Regions from separate parts of the Agaribacter flavus genome, predicted to be linked through region 1. Evidence: predicted binding sites of a transcription regulator. Region 1 holds the regulator's gene; the other holds the start of a gene.
The links. The regulator sigma-54, encoded in region 1, starts transcription at its own class of promoters, with help from an activator protein. The targets are predictions, from matches to a motif close to GTTGGCACGNNNNTNGNNT.

Region 1 (7,341 bases):
TTGTTACCTCGCTTGCAGGCGGTCGTGGCGCAGTGAGAGAGTTTTGCGATTTGATATTAATGGCTCGCGGAGCCTTATACAAGCAACACAGTGCGAGCGTATAGCCTATGAATAGAGTCGGTTGGAGTGTCGCTTTCGTTTTCTCTGTCGTCTTAGGTCTTTACTTGTTCATTATATACGATGACGAACAGCCCCCCAGTCAAACTGACAGTGAGTTGTCGATGACCCCAACGTATGAAGCTATTAATTTGGACAGTAAGCTTTATGATGACGAAGGATTACTCAGTCATCAAGTGTCTGCTGACAAAATGGAGCATTATCAGCAACTAGGGTTTATGGTTTTTGACAATCCGGTATATACTGTGTTTCTTGAATCTGGCGAACCTTGGCGTATTACCGCTGAAGAAGGCACATTATACGGCAGCAGTAGAATTCAATTAGAACACAATGTAAAAATTATCAACTTAAATACCACTGAATTCGTCAAGCAGATACAAACAGAGTACATAGAAATAAACCTCGACCAAAAGACCTTATTTTCGGATCAAGAAGTAGAAATTTTCGGTGACAATTACTCAGTGAAAAGCATTGGTATCCAAGGTAATTTAGCCACACAACAATACGAGTTAAAGCAACATGTTCAAAGCCAGTATTTTCCGCAATAGATACTGCATAAAAACAACTAGTAAGGTAGCCCTTTCTGCCTTACTTTTCGCTGTTTTTACCGCCGCAGTCGCGCAAGAAGCTGACGAGCAATCAGACTCAGAGGAAACGCAACACAATATTGCAACAGACTTTCAGCAGACGATTAAAATTCGTTCTCGAAACCAGTTGCTCAACGGCAAAAGCAAAACATCAGTCCTTGTGGACGAGGTATTGATTTTACAGGGCAGCCTAAAAATAACTGCTGATAGAGTAGAAATGAATGCTGCTGCTGGCAAGGGCAAAGAAGTCATCTCAGCTATTGGTCAAGCAGCCACATATCAACAAAAACTAGAAGATGGTAGTTTAGTATCCGCGCGAGCAAGTTCTATAAAATATGACGTGGCGACACGCGAGATCAGCCTGACGGGTAACGCGCAAATTTCTCAAAATGACTCTACAGTCTCCGCTGATAGTATTGCATACAACATGACTGAACAAAAAATCATCGCAAGCACAGATGGAAACAGTGAAAAAACGGTCAGTACTGTCATTAGCGTAGGCGATTTTGACAATAGCGAAGACAAAGGCAATGAAAAATGAGTAGTACGCTTTGTGCTAAAAACCTCGCAAAATCGTATAAATCCAGACAAGTAGTACGTGATGTAAGCATTGAAGTGTCTACAGGGCAAATAGTCGGATTGCTTGGCCCGAATGGAGCTGGTAAAACAACTACCTTTTACATGATAGTCGGTCTTGTGCAGCTCGATAAGGGGGAAATATCCATCGACCAAAATGATCTGTCATTATTGCCTATGCACGAACGCGCGCGGCATGGTATCGGGTATTTACCACAAGAGGCTTCTATTTTTCGAAAATTAACTGTATTTGAAAACTTAATGGCCATATTGCAAACGCGAAAAGAGTTGAGTAACCAACAACGAGAACAGCAAGCTGACGAATTATTGGACGACTTCAACATCAATCATATTCGCAATAATTTAGGCATGAGTTTATCTGGTGGAGAAAGGCGAAGAGTAGAGATAGCGAGAGCTTTAGCAGCAAACCCCAAATTTATTTTGCTCGATGAACCCTTCGCAGGTGTTGACCCAATTTCTGTTAGTGATATAAAGAAGATTATATATCAGTTAAAAGATCGTGGCATTGGTGTGCTGATCACAGACCACAATGTGAAAGAAACACTAGACGTTTGTGAAACCGCATACATCGTTAGCCATGGTTCTCTAATAGCCTCAGGTAGTGCAGATGATGTATTATCAAACCAAGAAGTTAGAGACGTGTATCTTGGCGAACAATTTTCGATGTAGGTCTTTGCATGGTAGCTTTAAATTATTGTTCTGTAACCAGATGTAATTTCGGCTTAGATGTAAAAAAAGGAAAGTAATGAAACCCTCGTTACAGTTAAAATTTAGTCAACAACTTACCATGACACCCCAGCTTCAACAGGCTATCAAACTGTTGCAGCTATCTACGCTTGACCTCCAACAAGAAATTCAAGAGGCGCTAGAATCCAACCCTCTCCTTGAACTGTCCGAAGCAAATTTTGAGCAAAATGATGCGACTAATAGCAAAGGTGACGACAGTTCTACCGGCAGTAATGCAGAAACGCAAACCAATGGGGAAACCAATGCCTCATCAGATACATCTGTCAGTATGGAAGATGCGGTAGACAGTCACGATGCACTTCAAAATGGTGATTTACCCAATGATCTTCCCATTGACAGTTCGTGGGACGAGTATCTTGGCTCCAGCTCAGCGCCGGTAAAAATGATCGGAAGTAACCCTGATGAAGATTTTGTTTTTCAAGGCGAGACGACCGACTCCATTCAGGATCACTTGTTTTGGCAAGTACAGATGAGCCATTTCACAGAAGTAGATAAAAGTATTGCGATAGCCATTATAGACTCGATTGATGAATCAGGGTACTTAACAAGTTCTTGTGAAGAAATAGTTGAGTCACTCGACAACGAAGAAGTAGAAATCGAAGAAGTAGAGTGCGTACTAAAACGTATTCAATTACTTGATCCTATCGGCTCAGGTGCGAGAAACGTGCAAGAATGCCTGCTTATTCAACTCAAGCAATTTGCTCAAGGTACGCCATGGCTAGAAGAAGCGAAAGACTTGATTAAAGAGTATGCAGAGTTATTGGGGAGCAAGGATTATCGCACTCTGATGCGTAAAACCAAGTTAAAGGAAGAGCAGTTAAAAGAGGTGATGCGCTTACTAAAAACCTTGAATCCTCGACCAGGTAGCGCTATCTCAACTAAAGAGCCTGAATACATTGTACCAGATGTCAATGTATATAAAAACAAAGGTATCTGGATGGTGGAACTGAACAACGATGCCTTACCAGCCCTTGCGGTGAACGAAACCTACGCTCAAATAGCAAAAACTTCAAAAAATCAGAACGATTCACAATTTATTAAGTCACATTTACAAGAAGCAAAGTGGTTTATTAAAAGTCTGGAGAGTAGAAATGAAACCCTACTCAAAGTGTCACATTGTATTGTGTCCAGACAGAAAGAGTTTTTTGAAAAAGGCCCAGAAAAAATGATACCCATGGTATTAAATGATGTGGCAGAAATGGTAGATATGCATGAATCAACAATATCGCGTGTAACGACGCAGAAGTATATGCATACTCCCAGGGGGATATTTGAATTAAAGTACTTTTTCTCAAGCCACGTGGCGACAGACTCCGGCGAAAATGCCTCGTCCACAGCAATTCGCGCGCTTATCAAAAAGCTCATTGCCGATGAACCACCGGCTAAACCCCTCAGTGATAGTAAGATTGCCCAATTGCTTGCCGATCAAGGAATTAAAGTTGCTCGGCGAACAATCGCAAAATATAGGGAATCGTTAAACATTCCCCCTTCCAACCAACGTAAAAGTCTTATCTAGACTCAATCTAAAGAGGACCTAGCATTATGCAAATTAACTTAACTGGTCATCACGTAGACATTACAGATTCACTGCGTAATTACGTCGACACTAAGTTTGAAAAGCTGGAACGCCACTTTGACCACATCAACAACGTTCATGTAATTTTGAATGTGGAAAAGCTAAGCCAAAAAGCTGAAGCAACCTTACACATAAGCGGAGGTGAAATATTTGCAAATTCGGAGCATACTGATATGTACGCAGCAATCGACGGCTTGATTGACAAGTTAGACCGACAAGTTATTAAGCATAAAGAGAAACTAAAACGACACTAAGTCAAATATGATCATTTCTGACATAATCTCGCTCGACCGAACGCAATGTTCGGTCGAATGCCAAAGCAAAAAGAAAATTTTTGAAATTATTAGCGAAATTGCTATTAAGCAGCACCCCTCGCTCAATCAAGTAGACGTGCTCAATAGCTTACTCTGCAGAGAGCGCATGGGGAGTACCGGCATTGGAAACGGAATTGCCATCCCTCACGGGCGAATAGAGGGTATCTCAAATGTTATTGCTATCATTGTTACCAGTGACCATGCTATTGATTTTGACGCCATAGACAATCAACCTGTTGATATTTTTTTCGCATTACTTGTACCCAAAGAACAAGCAGATTCCCATTTACGCGCCTTGTCGGGAATTGCACAAAAACTCAGTGACAAATCAATTGTGAAAGCGATTCGACGCGCACAAAATAAAAATGAGATTGTGGCAGCGCTAGCTTAGTAACTTACCCAATCCAAGCGAGAGGTTATCAGTGAAACTACTTATCATCAGCGGAAGATCAGGCTCAGGAAAATCAATAGCATTACGCTCACTCGAAGACCTCGGATACTACTGTGTCGACAACATTCCTGTTCATTTACTGCCCACACTAGTTAGTGCTATTTCAGATGAACACGAACAAGTAGCAGTCAGTATTGACGTTCGAAATTTGCCTCGTGCGCAGAAAGAAGTGAGCGAAGTACTCGACTATTTACCTGATTTTTGCGAAATCACGATAATATACCTCGACGCAAGTGATGACGTATTAATTAAGCGCTACAGCGAAACTCGGCGCCTTCATCCGCTATTTAAATTGAGTAACTCACTTACGGATGCCATCTTAACTGAACAAGAAATATTAAGGCCCGTCGCAGAAAAAGCCGATTTAAAAATTAATACGGATCAGCTATCCATACATGAACTGGCGGAGCTAGTTAGGGAGAGAGTACTAGGAAAGAAAACGGCTGATTTGGTCATTGTATTCGAATCTTTTGGTTTTAAATATGGCTTACCCAAAGATTCAGACTATGTTTTTGATGTGAGGTTTTTACCCAACCCCCATTGGGATCCCGATCTTCGTCCCCTAACAGGCTTGGACGGACCTGTTGAAGTATTTTTGTCTGGACAACCCTTAGTGATGAAGTTTATTTGGCAAGTCCAAAATTTTATCGCAACGTGGTTGCCGCACCTAGAACGCAACAACCGCAGCTATGTGACCATATCAATTGGCTGCACTGGTGGGCAGCATCGCTCAGTGTTTGTTGCGCAAAGCTTATCAGAAGCTTTCAAAGCGAGTCATGGTGACGTGCAAATAAAACACCGTGAACTGAAACGTGTCAAACAAGAACTTGAGAACAAATAGTATGAAGCTTGAACGCTCGGTAACAATAGTCAATAAACTGGGTTTACATGCTAGGGCAGCGACAAAGCTTGTTCAACTAGCTAACCAGCATTCTGCCGAAATACTACTTATCCAAGATGACAATCAAGCACCCGCAAACAGTGTATTAGCATTGATGATGCTTGAAAGCTCGCAAGGTAAAACCGTTGATATCGTGTGCTCGGGTGATGATGCACAGTCTGCCATGGATGCAGTCGTAAAACTGATTGAAAATAAGTTTGACGAAGACGAATAAATTCTTAAAAATCAAAGATTCACACAATTGTCACCGATTCGGTGGTATACTCAGATAAGGGAAAAGAAAGGGTTTCTATGTCTGAAGTCGCAGAACTTATCACCAACACGCAAGAAAGACTGAACGCTATCGCCTATCGTCTTAACGCAGGTGCTTTTGTGCGTGTTCGAAAAATGTTACTCGAACTTCCCGCCAGTGATGTTGCCCTTTTACTTGAATCTAGCCCAGCAAAAACACGTCAAGAATTATGGCAGCTCCTCGATGCAGATTTTCATGGTGATGTTCTAGAAGAACTTTCAGAAGACGTCCGTAACGGGATAATCAGTAAAATGGTTCCATCTAGCGTCGTAGACGCGCTAGAGGATATGGATACCGACGACTTGGCAGAGACACTCAGTACACTGCCAGAGGATGTACTGCAATCTATTCTCGCGTCAATGGACGCGCAGGATAGAGTACGTGCGGAAAAAGCACTTTCTTACGGTGAAGATACCGCTGGCTTCATCATGAATACCGACACCATTACTTTGCGCGCTGACGTCAGCGTCGATGTAGTGTTGCGTTACTTGCGATTAAAAGCTGAATTGCCCGAAAACACAGATACGCTATATGTCGTCAACCGACAGGATCTTTTGTTGGGTACAGTATCAGTGTCTCGACTACTCACCAGTCACCCAGACGTTAACGTGCATGAAATTATGGATGATGAGCCTGAAGCACTGAACGTCGATATGGCGGAAAGCGACGTAGCGAAAATGTTTGAGCGATACAATTGGCTCTCTGCCCCCGTCATTGATGAAGAAAACAAACTAGTGGGTAGAATAACCATCGATGACGTTGTAGATATTATTCGTGAAGATGCCGAACACTCGATGATGAGTATGGCAGGTTTAGATGACGAAGAGGACACCTTTGCCCCCGTTGGTCAAAGTACAAAACGCAGATCGGTTTGGCTGGGTGTTAATTTAATTACCGCTTTACTGGCCGCAGCAGTCAGTGATCTTTTTGAAACCACACTCAGTCAATTAGCCGTACTCGCCATACTCAATACGATAGTACCAAGCATGGGAGGGGTGGCAGGTAATCAAACCTTGACTTTGGTTATACGCGGCATGGCTTTGGGCCATGTGAGTACAAGTAACTCCCTTTGGCTCGTGAGAAAAGAGTTAGCTATTGGCTTTTTAAATGGCCTGATTTGGTCAATCCTTATTGCTAGCGTGATTGCGCTATGGAAACAGGATTTTGTTCTGGGTGGAGTCATTGCTTTTGCTATGATGATGAATATGATTGCAGCCGGATTATCCGGTGCTACATTACCCATAATAATGAAAAAACTAAAAATCGATCCGGCATTAGCAGGTAGTGTCATCTTGACTACAATCACGGATGTTGTGGGTATATTTGCATTTTTAGGCACAGCAACTGTGTTCTTAATATAAAAAAGATAAATCGTGCAGCTACGGTTGATTGCGTGCCTCTTAGTAAATTTTAGTTGACTGCGCCGACAGCAAAAACACTAATCGTCTATTTGCTGCTCTTTTAACCAAATCGTCAACACTTCAACATCTTGGCTTATCGCCATTTCGAGCTGCTCAACCCATTCATGCACATTCTCCCACCATGCTGGATGATCACCTTGTTGAATATGATTTGCAGTTGCTTGCACCCTAGACAGACCAACAGATCCAGCTGCTCCCTTTATTTTATGAGCTTGCGAGCACACCTCATCTTTGTCCTCCGCAGTCAGTGAGTCCTTCAACAATTCCATGTATTCCGGAATCTTTTCCTGAAACACATTCAAACTAGCAAAGACCATGGTGTCTCCGATGGTATCAAT
Region 2 (7,341 bases), on a different contig from region 1:
TGGGCTTTGCACCAGACGGCTCGTTAATGTTGCCGAACCTGCACAAAGATGAAGACGTGCTCAAAGCCGTGAGAGCACTCGTATCGAACGAACCTGAACTGTCTGCGCAAGTGGTGCGTGGCTGGTTGTTAGAAGACGAATAACTACAAATTGAATAGGTGATATCGTGGCTGTAGAAGAGGGTCAGGAAATAGCAGAACAAGACTATGACGTGTCTAAGCTCGAAGGGCTTGAAAAGGCAGCCATATTATTGTTGAGTTTGTCTGAAGACGATGCTGCACAAATCCTTAAATACATGGAGCCTAAACAGGTACAGGTATTGGGGGCGGCCATGGCCGGCATGGATGACATGACCCAACAAAAAATCAGTGCGGTACACAAACACTTTATTGAAGAAATTCAGAACTATTCGACGATCGGCTTTAAGAGTGAGGACTTTGTTCGTCGTGCGCTTATTGCTGCGTTGGGTGAAGACAAAGCTGCACACTTACTTGACCAAATCATGGCAGGTAGCGGAGCAAAAGGCTTGGAGTCTCTAAAATGGATGGATTCTAAGCAAGTTGCCAATATCATTCGCAACGAACACCCACAGATCCAAACGATTGTTATGTCTTACTTAGAGCCAGAACAATCTGCAGAAATACTGGCTCAGTTTCCTGAAAAAGTCAGACTCGATTTACTCATGCGCGTGGCGAACTTGGAAGAAGTTCAACCCGCAGCACTACAAGAGCTCAACGAAATTATGGAAAAACAATTCGCCGGACAAGCAGGGGCGCAAGCTGCCAAGATGGGTGGCTTAAAAGCAGCAGCCAATATTATGAACTACTTGGATACGGGTATTGAGAATCAGTTAATGGATGCAATACGCGAACAAGACGAAGAAATGAGTCAACAGATTCAGGACTTAATGTTTGTGTTTGACAATCTCATTGATGTCGATGATCGAGGTATCCAAGCGATCTTGCGTGAAGTTCAACAAGAAAGCTTGATGAAAGCGATCAAAGGCGCAGATGAAGAACTTAAAGATAAAATCACTAACAACATGTCTAAACGTGCAGCCGATATGCTCTTAGATGATATTGAAGCGATGGGACCCGTTAGACTCAGTGAAGTTGAAACGGCGCAAAAAGAAATTTTATCTGTGGCGCGTAAACTGGCTGACTCAGGTGAAATTATGCTTGGTGGTGGTGGCGGTGAAGAGTTTGTATAGAGCAATCAAACTATGAGCGAAGATGTAGATGACGAGCTTGATTTCTCTGGTGCCAAACTATGGGATTTACCTTCTGTGGATGATGCATTGGCCAAACAAGACAAACGAACCGATGTATTTGACCGACCTATGCATCGCTGGCAGTTTGAGCCACCTGAAGGACAAGAAGAGGAAGCAAAACCACTTACGGCTGAGCAAATAGAAGAAATTAGGCAAGCTGCTTATCAGGAAGGTTTAGAAACAGGCCATGCAGAAGGTTTTGCAAAAGGCCAAGAAGAAGGATTGGAAGCAGGCAAAAAAGAAGGTTTAGCCAGTGGACAAGATGAGGGCTATCAAGCAGGACTAGAGCAGGCTAAAACTGAACTCGAACAAACACTGACACACCTCAATGGCATTATCTCGTCACTCAATGCGCCGTTCAAAAAAGTGAATGATGAACTCGAAAAAGAACTCGCACTGTTGGCGATATCTTTGGCGAAAGCCATTGTTCAGCAAGAAGTCGCGACTAATTCGAATATACTGATTGATGCTGTCAAACAAGGGATAGGTGCATTGCCTTTGAATGAAAAGAGCTATCAAATATTTATCAATGACGAAGACAAATCCATCATTTCTGAGTATGTAACCTCATACAAAGGTGAGCAAAGTGACATTGATAACATCATGCAAGCGGCACAACTTATTAGTGACGACAATATTGCACGAGGTGGTGCAAAAATTGTGACGCAAAACAACGCTGTTGATATGTCTATTGAAAGGCGAACGCAGCAGGTATTTGCTCAGGTGCTGCAGGCCAAAGGTATTGGCAATGACCCAAGAGCTAATTGATTCCTTTCGCACGCTGCGTGAAAACATAGTCCAAACCACGCCGGTGACATCGGGGCGGCTAGTACGCGGCGTCGGGCTAACCTTAGAAGCGGTTGGCTGTCATATACCCATTGGCGGACGTTGCTTAGTCAAGACGCTAAACGGAAAAGTAGAAGCCGAAGTCGTTGGCTTTAGCGACAACATTACCCATTTAATGCCGGTCGATTCGATACAGGGCATTGTGCCAGGCTCAATGGTGGAGCCTTTGACGCAGGATGCGGGTATTCCTGTCGGTGAGGCACTACTGGGCAGAGTCATTGATGCCAACGGCAAGCCTTTGGATGACAAAGGCCCTATCCAAACGACAGGCACTGTGACAAGTACTGCGCCGCCAATAAATCCGCTGCACCGCAAGCCTGTGCGTGAACCGCTGGATGTAGGTGTACGAGCGATCAATAGCGTGATTACCGTGGGTAAAGGTCAACGAATGGGGCTGTTTGCTGGCAGCGGCGTGGGCAAAAGTGTACTAATGGGCATGATGACGCGCGGCACCACTGCCGATGTTGTTGTGGTGGGGCTTATTGGCGAGCGGGGGCGAGAAGTAAAGGAATTTATTGAAGATATTCTCAGTGAAGATGAGCGCAAAAAAGCCGTAGTGGTGGCAGCGCCTGCGGATACCTCTCCCCTTATGCGTTTAAAAGGCAGTGAGACAGCCGTTGCAGTAGCAGAGTACTTTCGCGATCAAGGTAAAAATGTACTGTTACTTATTGACTCACTGACGCGTTATGCCATGGCACAAAGAGAAATTGCATTGGCAGTCGGCGAACCGCCCGCAACCAAAGGTTATCCGCCTTCGGTATTCGCTAAGTTACCCGCTCTAGTCGAACGTGCGGGAAATGGCAATGAATATCAAGGCTCGATCACGGCATTCTATACAGTGTTAACGGAAGGTGATGACTTACAGGATCCGATAGCAGATGCAGCTCGAGCCATTCTCGATGGGCATATTGTTTTGTCGCGTCAGTTGGCGGAGTCGGGGCATTACCCTGCTATCGATATAGAGTCTTCCATTTCTCGGGTAATGCCGCAGGTGGTATCGCAGCCACACCAGTTAGCCGCCAGAGATATAAAACGGATATATTCGGCCTACCAAAAAAACAAGGATCTCATTAACTTGGGCGCCTATGCAAAAGGCAGTGACCCTGTCATTGATTTGTCAATTGCAGCCGCGCCGGCAATCAATGCTTTTTTACAACAACAGACATTGCAAGTTGTTGATTTTACTCAGTCTACTGAAACTATGACTACGCTCGCTAGCGGATTAAAGAGCAATGGCTAGTTTAGCGCAACTCCGGCTTGTCGCATCGTTAGAAGAAAAAAAGTCGCAATCACTATCGCGTCAGTATCAACAAGCTAAGCAGTATTTATTTGAAAACCAACAAAAGCTAGCAGGTTTGGAGCAATATCGCTTAGATTATTTAAAGCAGATAAAACAAAAAGTGACAGTCGGTGTGAATACCAAAACGCTGATTCAACACCAAAATTTTGTTGGGAAATTAGACAAAGCTTGTCAGCAACAAACCGAGATCATTAACCAATCCGTACTGGTATGTGAACAGCGTAAAAAACAGTGGTTAGCCCAAGAAGCAAAAGCACAAGCCATACTTAAGTTGATTGACAAAAACGAAGAAAAACAACGTATTAATCAATCAAGACTAGAACAAAAAATGTTTGATGAAATCTCATCTCAGCAGTTCATACGTCGATCTTCACATATTTGAAGCTAGCATTAGCTTACCGCGTTACGGGCAGAATAGTGCTGCTGCTTTCTTCGATAGGAAAACAAGGCGATAAGCGAAAAGCCAAGTAAGATAAGACCAGTACTTGCTGGGCCTGAAACTTGCGTGCTTTGTGCTTGTGCAAGTTGCAGCAAAACGACATCATCAAGAAAGTTGCCTCTGGTGCCTCGCTTAGGGAAAACAGAAGAAAATGCTACTTCGGTAATACTACTCGTGGCAACAAAACTGTATTGAAATGACTGCCAATCTTGTGGTGTATGATCGTCTATCAGTGCTGAATAGAAAGACGAATTACCATTGTTTAGTGAAAATTCAAAGGCTTCGTTTTCGTTTCTTCTTGCGCGATAAGAAAATGATATTTGGTAGAGGCTATCGATTTGAGTTTGGACAGATTGAAAAATAGTAAAGCTTTGGCCGCGCTGGCCATGTGCATTTAGCTCCGCAAACTGACTGCCACTGTATGCATTGATACCTCTAAATGTATTCCATATTTCGAGGTTACTGCCTTGCCAGCCATCAACTTCATTGGAAGTAAACCACTGCCACGTGTTGGGACTGACATCAGAACTTTCAAAATCGCCATTCACGATTAAATTAGCGTTAGCATTAGTACCTAGCCCAAATAAAGCGCTTGTTGCCAATAGCCATAATGTCAATGCGTGCTTGTTATACATTTTTCGTTTCATACACAGGAATATGCATCTGAGATGCGCGAAATGATCATTTTGATAAAGCAGTCTAATGAGAATAAGAGAATAGAGTGTGTATTCTTATATACCAAAGCATTAAATAAGATACTGGTACGCTGCTTGCAAAATACTTAGTGAAGAACATAGTTATTTAAATAAATATTAGTTAATTCATTGTGTTATCGCTGATTGATTATTACAGGACACCCTAAGTATGATGCAACAAATTGCCACTCAGCCATCAGATATTGCCACTCCGAGCTTGCCGCTAGACGTAAAAGTTGAGCCGGCTGGAGAAACCGATTTCACCTTGGTGTTACAGCGTGCGAAAGACACGCTATCAGCTTATGAAAGCGCAAAAATGCGTGCAGATAAAATCCAAGGCACGCAAGACGTGGCTCATACAAACACCAATGAAGGTGAACAAGTCAACGCTCAAAACTCACTAACGACTAAATTAGAGAAGGATGCTACATCAGAGGCCTCTACCACCGAATCTAGCCAGGAAGCGGTCAATGACTCGCTTGCGCACAAAACTGACGAAAACAAAGATACGACCATCGACAATAAGCCAGCGGCAATAAGTGAAGAGGCACAGAGCGAGACTAATGTTGTTGATCATGAAGTGAGTGCAGAATTTGAAACAGAAGACAGTTTTGACTTTGTTAACTATGTATCATTGGTCAAAACTCTCAATGAATCAGGCGAAGTTAGTCACGATAGCGCAGTAAATCAGCCGATTGAGCTGACACAAGAAGTAGATAGCGATACATCACCTGAAACACATAGCCAAGCCATTGATAAAACGCCAGATGCGGCACCCATCATTGACATAAGCTTGTCCAACATTGACGAAGACGTCGCTGACTTCGCGATTGTCCATATTAGTCAAGAAGAATTGAGTGCCTTGATCCAAGCCCAGATAAAGCAATCTGCGGCGACAGAGGCTAGCCCTGAAACACAAGCTCAGCTTAATGAGGCAATTAACAACTTAGTCTCGCAATACACAGACACAAGCGATATCCCGAGTGATGAAGATGCCTCATTAGACCAGCGACTGGTGTCGGATTTAATTTCGCCGCTTCCAGCTTCCGCTAAAGAGGCGCTTAGCAATGCTGAAAACGCGGCGGGAACAGCAGGGAATAAAGACCTCGTTGCAGATTCGACTGTAGAAGCAAACGCAAAGACTACAGTGGAATTGGGGGCACAGACGCTCGTCAGTGAAACACAAATGATGAGTGAAAAAGCAGCTGATGCCTTGATAGAAGAACCTCAAGTAAAACCAGAACTGATTAAAACTCAAGAACAAACTCAGTCGGTAAAAATTGTCATTGATCACAACAAGCAAGATTCTACTCAGTCTATACAGAAGCTAGCTGAACTTGATGAGGCGCGCCTTGCAAAAGCACTCGATAATTTGCTCGCTCGCATAGAGAAATCCGTAATCGATGTAAAACAAGAGGTTAAAGGCAGTGAGTTTATAGCAGCTTTGCAGAGTGGCATAAAAGAATACAAAGAGCAGTTAAAACAAGGAAGAGAACCGGGCATAGACCTAAAGTCACTAGTCTTTGACGCAATGCAAAAAAATGCTGGCGAACTGCCTCCTGCTACCCAAACGAAACTTGATACTAACATCAACCAATTTGCCTCCATGTTGAATTTGGCAAGTGGTGTACAAGTGAATAATTTACAAGCACAAGGCTTATTGAGCCCAAGTGAATCCATTGCACTTGAAAAAGTTGGTCAGACTTTTGCACAAGGCTTAGGAGAAAGTGCGAAGTTAAATGGGCAAGCTTCTCAGGCTTCTGCTTTGGACAAAGCCGTCAATATTTTTAAACCGGATGGTCAACAACAGCTAGTCGAAAAGGTTCGCTGGATGTTGAATGGCAGAAACACCGCTGCAGAGATCCGTTTAGATCCACCAGAGCTTGGTGCCATGCAGATTAAGATAAATATGAACGGTGATGCCGCGGCTGTGAGTTTTACTGTGCAGTCGGTTCAAGCAAAAGAAGCCTTAGACCAAGCAACGCCGCGTTTGCGCGACATGTTGCAGGAACAAGGCATTGAATTGGGACAGTCATCAGTGCAACAAGATGCTAAAGGGCAGTCCGGTGGCCAAGAACAAGGAGCTAAGGGTAGTCAGGGTTCTGGCACTCAAACTGTCAGTGCTTCGTCAGTTGACGATTCCATGGCAGAAACACAAGTGCTGGAGCAACGCGTATCTGGAAGTGCGCTAGGCGGTATTGACTACTATGCTTAAGGTGTTGAGGTATCTAAAACACCTGAAAAACAAATTTTGACTAAAAGGCAAGCTAATGGCTGAAGAAGATTTAAAAACTGACGAAGAAGGCGGTAAAAAGAAAAGCAAATTGATGTTGATTATCATCATTGTTGTTGTCTTGCTTTTAGGTGGCGGTGCGGGTGCGTATTTCTTTTTAATGGGGGGAGAGGAACCTGTCGCTGAAGGTGAAACTGCCACTAGTGCTGAAGGTGGCAGCAGTGCGCCGCAAAACAAAGGACAAGCGATATATGTGGCGATGCCTCGCCCGTTTCAGTTTAACTCACCGGGAGTCGCCCGAGAGCGTTTAGTGCAGATTGAAGTGCAGTTAATGGTAAGGGGAGAAGATAACTCTGACCGAGCCAAAAAGCACATTCCGATGATTGAAAGTAATTTATTGCAAGTGTTCAGCGCTTCAAGTGCCGACGAGTTGGTGACAGAGCTGGGCAAAAAGAATTTACGCGACAAGTCTACTGCGCAGGTTCGCCAAGTCATGAATGACCTAGAGGGGAATCCCGTGGTCGAACAAGTATTGTTTACCGGTTTTGTCATTCAATA

Region 2: a site for sigma-54 is predicted at 4,613-4,631, ahead of ACFOHL_RS02125 (flagellar hook-length control protein FliK). Genes of this name have one in related genera too.

What each region holds. Positions count from the first base shown of each region.
Region 1 is NZ_JBHRSW010000008.1:47,103-54,443, forward strand. It holds gene kdsC (3-deoxy-manno-octulosonate-8-phosphatase KdsC) at 1-104, shown strand, start outside; gene lptC (LPS export ABC transporter periplasmic protein LptC) at 108-665, shown strand; gene lptA (lipopolysaccharide transport periplasmic protein LptA) at 637-1,245, shown strand; gene lptB (LPS export ABC transporter ATP-binding protein) at 1,242-1,970, shown strand; gene ACFOHL_RS06770 (RNA polymerase factor sigma-54) at 2,047-3,564, shown strand; gene hpf (ribosome hibernation promoting factor) at 3,591-3,878, shown strand; gene ptsN (PTS IIA-like nitrogen regulatory protein PtsN) at 3,886-4,329, shown strand; gene rapZ (RNase adapter RapZ) at 4,361-5,230, shown strand; gene ACFOHL_RS06790 (HPr family phosphocarrier protein) at 5,232-5,504, shown strand; gene mgtE (magnesium transporter) at 5,582-6,943, shown strand; gene arcB (aerobic respiration two-component sensor histidine kinase ArcB) at 7,021-7,341, opposite strand, start outside.
Region 2 is NZ_JBHRSW010000004.1:471,028-478,368, reverse strand. It holds gene fliF (flagellar basal-body MS-ring/collar protein FliF) at 1-143, shown strand, start outside; gene fliG (flagellar motor switch protein FliG) at 167-1,210, shown strand; gene ACFOHL_RS02145 (flagellar assembly protein FliH) at 1,223-2,038, shown strand; gene fliI (flagellar protein export ATPase FliI) at 2,019-3,356, shown strand; gene fliJ (flagellar export protein FliJ) at 3,349-3,798, shown strand; gene ACFOHL_RS02130 (response regulator receiver protein) at 3,807-4,490, opposite strand; gene ACFOHL_RS02125 (flagellar hook-length control protein FliK) at 4,720-6,765, shown strand; gene fliL (flagellar basal body-associated protein FliL) at 6,821-7,341, shown strand, end outside.